One region of the Pseudomonas sp. FW305-20 genome, then DNA from elsewhere that is predicted to be linked to it. Evidence: predicted binding sites of a transcription regulator. Region 1 holds the regulator's gene; each other region holds the start of a gene.
The links. Region 1 encodes FliA, which starts transcription of late flagellar genes. Its sites were predicted from a motif close to CTAAAGTTTNNNNNNNNNNNGCCGNTAA; they were not measured.
Positions count from the first base shown of each region.

Region 1 (4,332 bases):
CCAGTTGGGTCACGCGCTTGATCACCTGACCGGTGAGGTCCTGGTAATCCTGAGCGAGCAGAATGTCGTTGAGGTTGCTCGACACAACGCGATTGTCTTCGCTGCTGCGTGTCAGGAAACCGTCGACTCGCCGAGCCAGCTCGCGGAACTCTTCAGCCCCGACTTCGCGACGCATGAACCGTCCCCAATCGGTGCTCAAGGCCTGGGCTTCGTTGCTCAGGCCGTTGACCAGCGGCGTGGCGTTTTCCACCAGGTCCATGGTGCGGTTGGCCGCGGCTTCGGTCAGCTTGACCACATAACCCAAGCGCTCGGTGGCATCCGTGATCTGCGAGACCTCCTCGGCTTGCGGCATGTTCGGGTCAATCTGGAAATTGACGATCGCACTATGCAGCTCGCGAGTGAGCTTGCCCACTTCCTGATACAGGCCACGGTCACGGGTCTGATTGAGCTCATGGATCAGTTGCACAGCGTCGCCGAACCTGCCTTTTTCAAGGCTTTCGACCAGTTCGACCGCGTGTTTTTTCAGGGTCGATTCGAAATCGCCCTGTGAAGACTCGTTATGCTCCATAGCTCCCCCGTGGCGAAGTGGATCAACCGATGCGTTCGAAAATCTTTTCGATTTTGTCTTTCAACGCCTGGGCCGTGAAGGGTTTGACCACATAGCCGTTAACACCGGCCTGGGCCGCTTCGATGATCTGCTCGCGCTTGGCTTCAGCGGTGACCATCAGCACTGGCAGGTGCTTGAGCTTTTCATCCGCGCGTACGTGACGCAGCAGATCGATGCCGGTCATGCCAGGCATGTTCCAGTCCGTTACCAGAAAGTCGATGCTGCCGCTGTTGAGGACCGGGATCGCAGTGATGCCATCGTCAGCCTCGACCGTGTTGGTGAACCCAAGGTCACGCAACAGGTTTTTTATGATCCGCCGCATCGTTGAGAAGTCATCAACGATGAGGATTTTCATGTTCTTGTCCAATTCGACCTCCAAGCAGTCTTAAACGCGCCCAGCACCTGGACACGCCATTTCAATCAATCCGGCAATGCACTCGATGACTGTCTGGAGCACAACAGATCGTGACCGGCAAGGTTCAACACCCCACCAGCCGCGTTCGCAGTGCCCCCACACTGCCTTCAGCGCGCTCGCCACTCCCCCAAACGCCCCCGCAAACGGGCCGCGCACTGGCTATGTAACTGGCTGACCCGCGATTCGCTGACCCCCAGGACCTCACCGATTTCCTTGAGGTTCAGCTCTTCGTCGTAGTACAGCGCCAACACCAGTCGCTCACGCTCCGGCAAATTGGCAATCGCGTCCGCCAGCGCCGCCTGGAAGCGTTCATCTTCCAGATCGCGTGACGGCTCCAGATGTGCACTCGCGCCATCCTCGTGCAGCCCTTCGTGTTCGCCGTCCTGCAACAGATCGTCGAAACTGAATAACCGGCTACCCAGGGTGTCGTTCAAAATCCCGTAATAATCGTCGAGACTCAATTGGAGTTCGGCCGCAACTTCGTGATCTTTAGCGTCACGGCCGGTTTTAGCTTCAATCGAGCGAATGGCGTCGCTGACCATCCGGGTATTGCGGTGGACCGAACGTGGCGCCCAGTCCCCCTTGCGTACTTCGTCGAGCATCGCGCCGCGGATTCGAATGCCCGCGTACGTCTCGAAACTCGCGCCTTTGCTGGCGTCGTATTTGGTCGACACTTCAAGCAGGCCGATCATCCCGGCCTGGATCAGGTCTTCGACCTGGACACTGGCCGGCAGACGCGCCAGCAAGTGGTAGGCAATGCGTTTAACCAGTGGCGCGTAACGCTCGATCAGCTCGTACTGCGCGTCACGTGCCGACTTCTTGTAAAGGTTGTAGCCACCGGCTGTCATAGCACAGGTCCTGCGGTCTGTTGCACGAGGCGCTCGACGAAAAACTCCAGGTGCCCACGCGGGTTGGCAGGCAGCGGCCAGGTATCGACCTTCTGGGCAATGGCCTTGAACGCCAGTGAGCACTTGGACCGCGGGAAGGCTTCGTAGACGGCGCGCTGCTTCTGCACAGCCTTGCGCACGCTTTCGTCGTAAGGCACCGCGCCGACGTATTGTAAGGCGACGTCCAGGAAGCGATCCGTGACCTTGGTCAACTTGGCGAACAGGTTGCGCCCTTCCTGCGGGCTCTGGGCCATGTTGGCCAGGACGCGGAAGCGGTTCATGCCGTAATCGCGGTTCAGCAGTTTGATCAGTGCGTAAGCATCGGTAATCGAGGTCGGTTCGTCGCAGACCACCAGCAAGACTTCTTGCGCTGCACGGACGAAACTGACGACCGAGTCACCAATGCCCGCCGCGGTGTCGATCACCAGCACGTCGAGGTTGTCGCCGATATCGCTGAACGCCTGGATCAGGCCGGCGTGCTGGGCCGGGCTCAAATGAACCATGCTCTGTGTGCCGGACGCGGCCGGAACGATGCGGATGCCGCCAGGGCCCTGCAACAGTACGTCGCGCAGCTCGCAGCGGCCTTCGATCACGTCGGCCAACGTACGTTTGGGTGTCAGCCCCAGCAGGACGTCGACGTTCGCCAGCCCCAGATCGGCGTCCAACAGCATGACGCGCCGACCGAGCTCAGCTAGAGCCAGGGACAAGTTCACTGACACGTTAGTCTTCCCGACGCCACCTTTGCCGCCGGTCACCGCGATCACCTGTACGGGATGCATGCTGCCCATGAATTTCTTTACCTTGTCTTACTTAGACGGAGGCCACATTACTGGCTGCGCGTTCATTAACTGAACAATGCATGGCAGGCCATCGATGTAGGTACAAAAACTGTCATTAGTACCTCAGCCCACCTGCTTGGTCGGGCTGTGGTAAATATCAGCGAACATGTCAGCCATGGCTTCTTCGCTGGGTTCTTCTTGCATTTGCACGCTTACAGCGCGACTGACCAACTGATGACGACGCGGCAGATGCAAATCATCCGGGATCCGCGGGCCATCGGTCAGGTAGGCCACCGGCAGTTCATGACTGATGGCCAGGCTCAACACCTCGCCCAGACTTGCCGTTTCATCCAGTTTAGTCAGGATGCAGCCAGCGAGCCCACAACGCTTGTAACTGTGATAAGCGGCCGTTAGAACCTGTTTCTGGCTGGTGGTTGCCAAAACCAGATAATTTTTCGATTTGATGCCACGACCGGCCAGGCTTTCGAGCTGCATGCGCAGTGCCGGATCGCTGGCCTGAAGGCCCGCGGTATCGATCAGCACCACGCGTTTGCGCAGCAAGGGCTCCAGCGCCTGTACCAGTGACTGCCCCGGATCGACGTGAGTCACCGACACATTGAGGATCCGGCCCAACGTCTTGAGTTGTTCCTGAGCACCAATACGGAAACTGTCCATGCTGACCAGCGCGATGTTCTGCGCGCCGTACTTGAGCACGTAACGGGCCGCGAGCTTGGCCAGGGTGGTGGTCTTGCCCATGCCGGCAGGACCGACCATGGCAATCACGCCGCCCTCCTCCAGAGGCTCGACTTCCGGTGTGGCGATCATCCGCGCCAGGTGTGCCAGCAACATGCGCCAGGCCTGACGAGGTTCTTCAATATCGGTAATCAGCGCCAGCAAATCGCGCGACAACGGGCCGGACAGGCCGATGCGTTGCAGGCGACGCCAAAGATTGGCCTGGGCCGGACGGCTGCCTTGCAGCTGATTCCAGGCCAGGGAGCCGAGTTGCACTTCCATCAGTTCGCGCAGGCTGTTGAGCTCGAAACGCATCGAGTCGAACGCCCGTGGGTCGACGCCACCAGAGGCTGGTGCCGCAACCGGTGCAGGACGATGGGGTTCGGTGTACGTCGGTTCGATCAGCGGCTCGGCGGCGGTCAGTGGCAGGCCGGCGAACAATTGGCGATTGGTGGACTTGTCGCTCTCGCCATCGCTGCGCAGGCTCAGTTCGGCCTGGGCGGTGACGATCCGCGACTGGGTCTTGCGCAGCTCGTCTTCGAGTTCCATGTTCGGAACGCGCGGGGCCAGCGCCGACAATTTGTAATCCAGGGCAGCCGTCAGCTCGACGCCACCGGCGATCCGGCGGTTGCCAATGATGGCGGCATCAGCGCCCAGCTCATCACGAACCAGTTTCATGGCCTGACGCATATCGGCGGCGAAAAAACGCTTAACTTGCATAAACCACTACCTCAGCCGTTGGGCCCTACTGTCGCAACGATGGTCACTTGCTTGTTGTCAGGTATTTCCTGGTAAGCCAACACATGCAAACCCGGGACTGCCAATCGGCCGAATCGCGACAGCATCGCGCGAACCGGACCGGCGACCAGCAGAATCACCGGTTGACCTTGCATTTCCTGACGCTGCGCCGCG
Region 1 covers NZ_JBYTAJ010000015.1:103,451-107,782, reverse strand. The annotation lists gene AC3WP4_RS15295 (protein phosphatase CheZ) at 1-568, opposite strand, end outside; gene AC3WP4_RS15290 (chemotaxis response regulator CheY) at 591-962, opposite strand; gene fliA (RNA polymerase sigma factor FliA) at 1,130-1,870, opposite strand; gene fleN (flagellar synthesis regulator FleN) at 1,867-2,697, opposite strand; gene flhF (flagellar biosynthesis GTPase FlhF) at 2,812-4,140, opposite strand; gene flhA (flagellar biosynthesis protein FlhA) at 4,152-4,332, opposite strand, start outside.

Region 2 (4,332 bases), on a different contig from region 1:
ACGTGAAATCAATCACCCCGAAGACTTGAGAAACCTGCCCGTGCTCGGTGCCCTGGAAGCTGATCGCCTGGTGCATATCCGCCTGCTCGACCAACAGGGCAAAAGCTGCGACCTCACCCTCGAAGCGCGATTGGGCATCGATGACTTTATCGTGCGCAAGGCCTGCACCCTCGCCGGCCAGGGCTTTACCATGCTGCCGATGATGTATTGCGAGCAGGAACTGCAAGACGGCTCGCTGGTACAGTTGCTGCCCGACTGGTCGTTGCCTGGCGGCTGGCTGCAAGCGGTCTACCCTCATCGGCGCGGAGTGATGCCGGCCGTACGCGCCTGGCTCGACCATTTGATCGAATCATTCAATGCCTGCGGGGACCGACTGATATGAAAGCTGGACGTATGAGCGAAGAAGATGTCGCGCAATTCTGTCTCGCGCTGCCGGGTGCGCGGGAAGACTACAAGTGGGGTGGCGTAAGGGTGTTTTCGATTGCTGGGAACAAGATGTTTGCCTTGCAGAATCTGCGGGGCGAATCCCTGGCCTTCAAGGTCGACAAGGACTTGTTTCTCGGTCATTGCGACCGCCCGGGAATTCGCCCGGCGCCGTATCTGGCGCGGGCTCAGTGGATCATCATGGAAACGCCCTACCCGCTGGGCCGTGAAGAGCTGCAAGGTTTGTTGCAGCGTTCCCATCAATTGGTGGTGAGCAAGTTGCCCAAGCGCACCCAGGTCGGGCTGCTGCTTTAAAACAGCGCCAGCAGATTTGCACCCAGAAACAATTGATCGATCCAGAACACCTGATGCATCAGCACGATGCTCCAGAACACCAACTGATACGAGAGCTTGCGCGTCTTGTGACGGAACAGCTGCTGCGCCAGTAAGGCGCCCGGCCAGCCTCCGGCAAATTCCACCGCATGCAACACGTTTTCCGGCGTGCGCCAATGGTCAGCGCGCGCCTTGCGTTTGTCGCTCCAGTACAGCAAGAACGCCAGCAGGCTGACGACCCCGTAAGCCACCAGGGGAATCACCGAAACCCCACGCAGCCACAACGAGATCGAGCCAAACAGCGGCAACGCGCACAGGACCGCAAACACCAACAGTTTCAGCTGGAGATTGCGAATCACTCCTGAGGGCTTGCGTCCGGGGTTGTTGCGCGTGCTGCCATCATTCATGGCTTGACCGCGGTCCAGTCGACCCAGCCGAACTGCCAGGTGGCCAGGATGACCAGGCCGAACGCGATGCGATACCAGGCGAACGCCGCATAACTGTGACTGCCGATGAACACCAGCAAGGCTCTGACGGCAATCATCGCGAAGATGAACGCCGTGACAAAACCGATCGCGAACACCGGAAAATCAGACGGAACGAACAGGTCGCGATACTTGTAGCCCGAGTAAACCGCCGCAGCGACCATGGTCGGCATCGCCAGAAAGAACGAGAACTCGGTAGCGGTCTTGCGCGACAGCCCGAACAACAAGCCACCAATGATCGTGGAGCCGGAGCGTGACGTCCCGGGAATCATCGCCAGGCACTGGGCGAAGCCGACTTTCAGGGCATCTTTCCAAGTGATGTCGTCAACAGTTTCGGCATGCACTTCATGCTGACGCTTTTCGGCCCACAACATGACGATCCCGCCCACAACCAACGCCGTCGCGACAGTGATCGGGTTGAACAGGTACTCGTGGATCAAATCGGAAAAAATCACCCCAAGTACCACGGCCGGCATGAACGCAATCAACAGGTTCGCGGTAAAGCGTCGAGCGCTCGGCTGGGTCGGCAAACCGATGACCACATCGAAGATCTTGCGGCGGAACTCCCACACCACCGCCAGAATCGCCCCCAGCTGAATGATGATGTTGAAAGCGATGGCCCGTTCGCCACCGAAATTGAGCAAGTCCGCCACGATGATTTGGTGACCGGTACTGGAAATCGGTAAAAACTCCGTCAGCCCTTCTACCACCCCAAGTATCAACGCCGAAAAGGCAGTCCAAAGATCCATCAATCCCCCAAGAAGCAATGCGCTACGGCATGCCCCATTAATATTTTTTCACAACGTTGACTGCGGTCAGCGTCGCTGCTGCGCCGCACGCATAGAATCCGGACGAAACCATAAAAATTCCGTGAAAAATCGACTTGGATTCAGGTTTTTCCGCGCGGGGCCGAAATCCTATCAGACAAGTCTGATTAACGCTGCCGCGTTGTTGGACTTGGGTCGGATATGACCGATTGGCAAAGTGTGGTTGGATGCTGGCGATCATTTTTTACAAGAAAAAGAAACCGGAGTGACAGCGTTATGAACAGCTTGCGCAGTATGTCGATCAGCCGACGCTTGTGGCTCATCTTGATCGTGGCCGTCCTGATGCTAATGACGTTGGGCGTCTTGATGCTCAAGCAGATTCACGATGACCTTTACCAGGCCAAGGCCCAGAAAACCCAGCATGTGGTGCAAACCGCCAGCGGCATTCTGACTTATTACCATGGCCTCGAAACTGCCGGCACCCTCACTCGCGATGCTGCGCAGAAGCAGGCACTGAGCGCCGTTCGCGGTCTGCGTTATGACCAGAATGACTACTTCTGGATCAATGACCTGACGCCGGTGATGATCATGCACCCGGCCAACCCGAAACTCGACGGCCAGAACCTCTCGGCGATCCGCGACCCGGACGGTTTTGCCCTGTTTAATGAAATGGTCGCCGTCGCCAAGTCCAAGGGGGCCGGTACCGTTGACTATCGCTGGCCGAAACCGGGCGCCAGCGCTCCGGTAGAAAAAACGTCCTACATCAAACTCTTCGAGCCCTGGGGTTGGATAATCGGTTCCGGCGTGTATATCGATGACATGCAGGCCGAGTTCTATGGCCAGGTCTGGAAAGCCACATTCGTGGGACTGGTGATTGCGCTGATCATGGCGCTGCTGGTCATCCTGATCGCCCGCAGCATCGTGCGTCCCTTGCAGGAAACCGTGAACGCCATGGCCAACATCGCCAGCGGCGAAAGCGACCTGACCCGCAGCCTCGACACCCATGGCCAGGATGAAGTCACGCAACTGGCACGCCACTTCAACGCCTTCACCGCCAAGCTGCGGCTGGTGATCAAAGAACTGCAAGTGTCCGCCAGTGCCTTGGGCCAGTCTTCCAGCGAACTGGGCAACGACGCCGCCCAGGCCCAGCAACGCAGTCAACAACAATCCCAGCAAATGGAACTGGTGGCCACAGCCATTAATGAAGTGACGTATGGCGTCCACGACGTTGCGAAAAACGCCGAGCACGCCGCCAGTGAAATGCGCGATGCCGAGTCTCAGGCGCAGCAAGGCCAGGTCAATATCGATGGCAGCCTGCAACAGATCGACAAGCTGTCGTCGACCATCGATCAGGCAGTGGACGTGATTCGTACCCTGGCCGCCGAAAGCACGCAGATCGGCAGCGTTCTCGAAGTGATCCGTTCCATCGCCGAGCAAACCAACCTGCTGGCCCTCAACGCAGCCATCGAAGCTGCTCGCGCCGGCGAGCAAGGTCGCGGTTTTGCGGTGGTGGCCGATGAAGTGCGACTGCTGGCCCAGCGTACCCAAAAGTCCACGGCCGAGATCCAGTCGATGATCGAACGCCTGCAAAGTCACTCCGAAGCGGCGGTCAAAGTGATCGGCGACAGCAGCCGTGCATCGCAGTTGACCATCGAGCAGGCCGGCCTGGCCGGCGCCAGCCTGAATGCCATTGCCCAGGCGCTGCGCAACCTCAACGGGTTGAACGCCTCCATCGCCAGCGCGACCTTGCAACAGGCGCATGTGGTCGAGGACATCAATCAGAACGTCACCCAGGCCGCCGGTTTGTCCCACAGCACTGCGCTGGCCGCCGAACAGTCGAGCGTGGCCAGCGTCCACCTGAAGGAATTGAGTGAGCAATTGAACGGGCTGCTCAAGCAGTTCCGGGTGTAACGACGCCGAGCCTGCGTTCGGCGGTGTAGCAGCTGTCGAGCAGCGCGAGGCTGCGTTCGGCGGTGTAGCAGCTGACGAGCAGCGCGAGGCTGCGTTCGGCTGCAGAGCAGTCGTCAATCCTGCCTGCGAGTTTTTTCTGATGCACCGCGGTGTCTGATTTCACGAGTGCTTCGCAGCCGAACGCAGCCTCGCGCTGCTCGTCAGCTGCTACAGAGGATGCCGGTTCTACTTGGCCGCGCCTGCCGTTACAATCGCCCCCTCTTCGACTTTCCCCAAGGAACCTCCATGTCCGGGCTTGAACTGTTTGCCGCTGCCCTCGGTGTCATTGCCGTCTGGTTAACGGTCAAACAGAACCCTTGGTGCTGGCCGATCGGTCTGGTCATGGTGCTGCTTTATAGCTGGATCTTTTTTGA
Region 2 covers NZ_JBYTAJ010000002.1:134,555-138,886, reverse strand. The annotation lists gene AC3WP4_RS02635 (LysR substrate-binding domain-containing protein) at 1-382, shown strand, start outside; gene AC3WP4_RS02630 (MmcQ/YjbR family DNA-binding protein) at 379-738, shown strand; gene AC3WP4_RS02625 (DUF1294 domain-containing protein) at 735-1,163, opposite strand; gene AC3WP4_RS02620 (undecaprenyl-diphosphate phosphatase) at 1,160-1,990, opposite strand; gene AC3WP4_RS02615 (methyl-accepting chemotaxis protein) at 2,285-3,919, shown strand; gene AC3WP4_RS02610 (hypothetical protein) at 3,900-4,082, opposite strand; gene pnuC (nicotinamide riboside transporter PnuC) at 4,205-4,332, shown strand, end outside.
Region 2: the regulator FliA is predicted to act here: its motif matches at 2,130-2,157, upstream of AC3WP4_RS02615 (methyl-accepting chemotaxis protein).

Region 3 (4,332 bases), on a different contig from region 1:
GGAGAAGTAGATCAGCACGTTGCGGCAGAACACGATGTCAAACTTGCCCAGCGCTGCGTAGCTGTCCAGCAGGTTGAACGAGCGAAACTCCACCCGGCTCTTGATCGGAGCCTTGATGGCCCAGCGCCCCGGCCCTTTCGGGTCGAAGTAACGTTGAAGGCGCTCGGGCGACAGGCCGCGGCCAATGGCCAGGCTGTCGTACTCGCCGGTCTTGCAGTTGGTCAGCATGGTACCGGACAGGTCGGTGGCAACGATCTGCACGCCCATCTTCAACTGGCCCATGTTCACGCGCTCGAACTCATCGATCGACATCGACAGCGAATACGGTTCCTGACCCGACGAACAGGCCGCCGACCAGATCCGCAGACGCTGGCCAGGGGCGGCCTTGATCGCCGCGGGCAGCACCTTGTTCTTCAAGACTTCAAACGGATAGGTGTCACGAAACCACAGGGTTTCGTTGGTGGTCATGGCATCCACCACCATCTCGCGCAAACCGCTGCGCGGCTGGGTCTGGATGCGCTGGACCAGCTCACCGAGGGACTTGATGCCTTGCTGTTCCATCAGTTTGTTGAGACGGCTCGAGACCAGGTATTGCTTGTTTTCACCAAGCAAAATGCCACAGGCTTTTTCCAGGAAGACCCGGAACTGTTCGAAATCCAAATTACCCGTAGACAAAGATGCCGCCTCTTAAATCGTATTAACCGTTAGGGGCAAAAGGCCCCTAGCTGATGTCTGCTGCCTTGATCCGGTTGACTACCCGGGATGCCAGGTCATCAGGACGGAATTTGGCAAGGAAGTCATCGGCACCGACCTTCTTGACCATCGCCTGATTGAATACACCGGACAACGAAGTATGCAGGATGATGTGAAGCTTTTGCATGCGAGGGTCGTTGCGGATCTCGGCCGTGAGGGTGTACCCGTCCATCTCCGGCATCTCGATGTCGGAAATCATCATCAGGAACTCTTCTTCCGGCTTCTTGCCCTCGTCGACCAGCTTGCGCAGGTAATCCAGCGCTTGCCGACCGTCGTTCAACGCCACCACTTCGACACCGACCGTCTGCAGGCAACGGGTCACCTGCTTGCGCGCCACCGACGAGTCATCGACCGTCAGCACTCGCAAAGAGAGCGCCTTGTGCTGGGTTTCGACATCCACTACGCCGACGGAAATCGCTTCCGGTGTCGGCGCCACTTCTGCCAGCACTTTCTCGACGTCGATGATTTCGACTAACTGATTGTCGACCCGAGTCACAGCTGTCAGGTAATGATCGCGTCCCGTGCCCTTGGGTGGCGGATGAATCTCCTCCCAGTTCATGTTGACGATGCGTTCCACTGACCGCACCAGGAAACCCTGGGTCTTGGTGTTGTACTCCGTGATGATCACGAAGGGATTGCTTTGATCTTTCAACGCACCGGAGCCGGTCGCCATCGCCAGATCAAGAATCGGAATGGTCGCCCCCCGAATACTTGCCACACCGCACACGACAGGACTGGATTTTGGCATCAGCGTCAGTTTGGGGCATTGCAGCACCTCCCGAACCTTGAACACGTTGATCCCATACAGCTGCTGGCCGTCGAGACGGAACAACAACAGCTCAAGGCGATTCTGCCCTACCAGTTGCGTGCGCTGGTTTACCGCATCCATTACCCCAGCCATGCACAGACTCCTACACCAACGCTTAAGTGTGTTGCGACGCGCATTCATCACTAAACGGCACGGCGCTTGCTTTTTAACTCTTATGAACACAGAACCGACATTTTTCCGACGCCTGACATCAAACGCCCGCAAATTGCTTTGCGCGGTGTCGGCCGTCTGCCTGTTCAACGCTGGCTGCCCTGCCCTTGCTGACGCGGTTACCTTGCCTGACATGCTTATCGGCGTCACCCAGGGCTTTCTTGAATTCACCGTAGAAGACTATCTGGCCACCAGTCAATCGGAAGGCCGCTACGAGATCGAGGTCAAGCAGCTCGATCCACGGCTGCGCATGCCCATGTGCGACAAGGAATTGACAGCGTCCCTGGAGAGCCCGGCCACGCCGCTGGGCCGGGTTACGGTCAAGGTTCGCTGCGAAGGCGCGTCGCCCTGGACAGTCTTCGTACCCGCTCAAGTGCGCCTGTTTCGTGACATTGTGACCACCACCCGCCCGCTACGACGCGCCGGTATCGTCGAGCCTCAGGATGTGACCCTGCGCGAGCGTGACATCAGCCTGATCAGCCAGGGCTACCTGACTTCCGTCGATCAGGCGATCGGGCAGAAACTTACCCGACCAATGGTCGCCGACCAGGTCATGACCCTGGTGCACATGGAACAGGCAGAAGTCATCAGCAAGGGCGACCAGGTGGTGATTACCGCCCGCAGTGGCACGTTGAGCGTGCGCATGCCGGGTGAAGCACTGTCCAACGGCGGCTTGCGCGAACAGATCCGGGTGAAAAACCTCAACTCCCAGCGGGTCATCAAGGCGCAAGTCATCGCGCCCGGCCAGGTGGAAGTAGCGATGTAGAGGACTCTGTGTTTGTGAAGAAGTGGCGCGCCACTCGACTGTTCCCTAGACTGTGCCCTATGCAGGGCAAGCGCTGACGCGCGCAAGCTCATTGATAATTGGGCCTAAAGTTTTCCCGGGTATGGCCGAAAACATGGCAAGCGTCCAAATACCCAGAGGTTTTTTGTCATGGTCATCGATTTCAGCCGTTTAAACAGTTCCTCGTCACTTACCGGTAGTACGCGTACCAGCGCCGCGAAGGAAACTGCCGAAGCCGGCAAGCCCGCACCGCTGAATACCCCGGCCGAACAGGCCAGTACCGTCAAAAGCGGGGAATCGGTACATTTCAGCAATGAGGCTCAACAGTTGCAGAAGGTCACTGACAAGCTGCGCGATCAGCCTGCCGTCGACAACGCCCGCGTGGCCGAGTTGAAAGCAGCGATTGCCGATGGCAGCTACAAAGTCGACAGCAACCGTGTAGCCAGCAAACTGCTCAACTTCGAAGCCCAGCGCTAGGCCAAGGCCTGCGCCAGGCTTTTGGACGCTTAAAACCCAAGGCCAGCCATGCACGACACTAACTTACTGCAACTGATCACCGACGATTTCGCTCCGGCACAGCACTTGCTGGAGTTACTGCAAACCGAGTCCCTCGCCTTGCACGGTCGCGACATGCCTCTGCTCGAAGAGATTCTGGCGCAGAAACAGGCATTGATCATTTTGCTCGATCAGCATGGCCGCAAGCGCAGTGAAATCCTCGCCAGCCTCAACCTGCCGACCAATCGCGATGGCCTGGAGCAACTTGCCAGCCATTCGAGCATTGGCGATCAGTTGCTCGAACAGAGCGATGTATTGACCGATCTTCTGGCTCAGTGCCAGGCGGCCAACGTCAAGAATGGCCAGTCGATCCTGGTGCAACAGGCCGCGACGGCCAATCAGCTGAAAATCCTCAACGGCGGCGAGCCGCCAGCGCTCTACGATGCGCGCGGATCAACCTCCATGCTTGCGAAGCCACGTCCGCTCAGCCAGGCATGAGCCTGCTGAAAGCGCGCACTATCAAGACGCGCAAACTGCTGGCAATATGCTGGCCAGCCGTAGTCATATTTTTGCCTGGAGATCGATGAACCGTGTTCAATGCCTTAAGCGCGGACGATGCTCCGCAGCCACCCAAGGTGCTCACCACGCCGTTGGAAATCTCCGGCACCCTGCGCCAGCTGCAAGACAGCCATGATCCGCTGATCATCACGTTCCATGAGCGCAGCCAGCGCTTCCAGAGTTATCTGGTGGACATTGACCGTGACAGCAACATGATTGCCCTGGACGAAATGATTCCCCGCGATGGTGAACGCTTCCTGCTCGCCGGCGAACCGTTCAAAGTCGAAGGCTTTCACGACGGCGTGCGCATTGCCTGGGAAAGCAACGGCCCGTTGACCATCGACGAATCCGGTGGCGGTCGCTGCTACCGTGGCGCCCTGCCCGCCGAGGTGGTTTACCACCAGCGTCGCAATGCATTCCGCGCAGCATTGAAGCTGGCACAACTGGTCAACGTCGATCTGGGCGGTGAAAAGCTCAAGTCGCCGATCAGCGGCAAGCTCCTGGATATTTCTGCCACCGGCTGCAAGTTGCGCTTCGAAGGCGACATCACCGATAGCCTGCAACTGGGTCAGGTCTATGACCGCTTCATCGCCGCCCTGCCCTTTGGCAACATGACGGCCCCCGTCGAGCTGCGTTACCTGCACTTCGAAGAAAGGATCTCCACCACCTTCGCTGGCGTGCGCTTTCACAACATGAGCGGGCTGGTACAGCGGCAAGTCGAACGGTTCGTCTATCAGCTGCAACGCGAAGCTCGGCGCTTCGA
Region 3 covers NZ_JBYTAJ010000053.1:10,415-14,746, reverse strand. The annotation lists gene cheR (protein-glutamate O-methyltransferase CheR) at 1-675, opposite strand, end outside; gene AC3WP4_RS27320 (chemotaxis protein CheV) at 722-1,654, opposite strand; gene flgA (flagellar basal body P-ring formation chaperone FlgA) at 1,737-2,498, shown strand; gene flgM (flagellar biosynthesis anti-sigma factor FlgM) at 2,667-2,993, shown strand; gene AC3WP4_RS27305 (flagella synthesis protein FlgN) at 3,042-3,509, shown strand; gene AC3WP4_RS27300 (flagellar brake protein) at 3,602-4,332, shown strand, end outside.
Region 3: the regulator FliA is predicted to act here: its motif matches at 2,603-2,630, upstream of flgM (flagellar biosynthesis anti-sigma factor FlgM).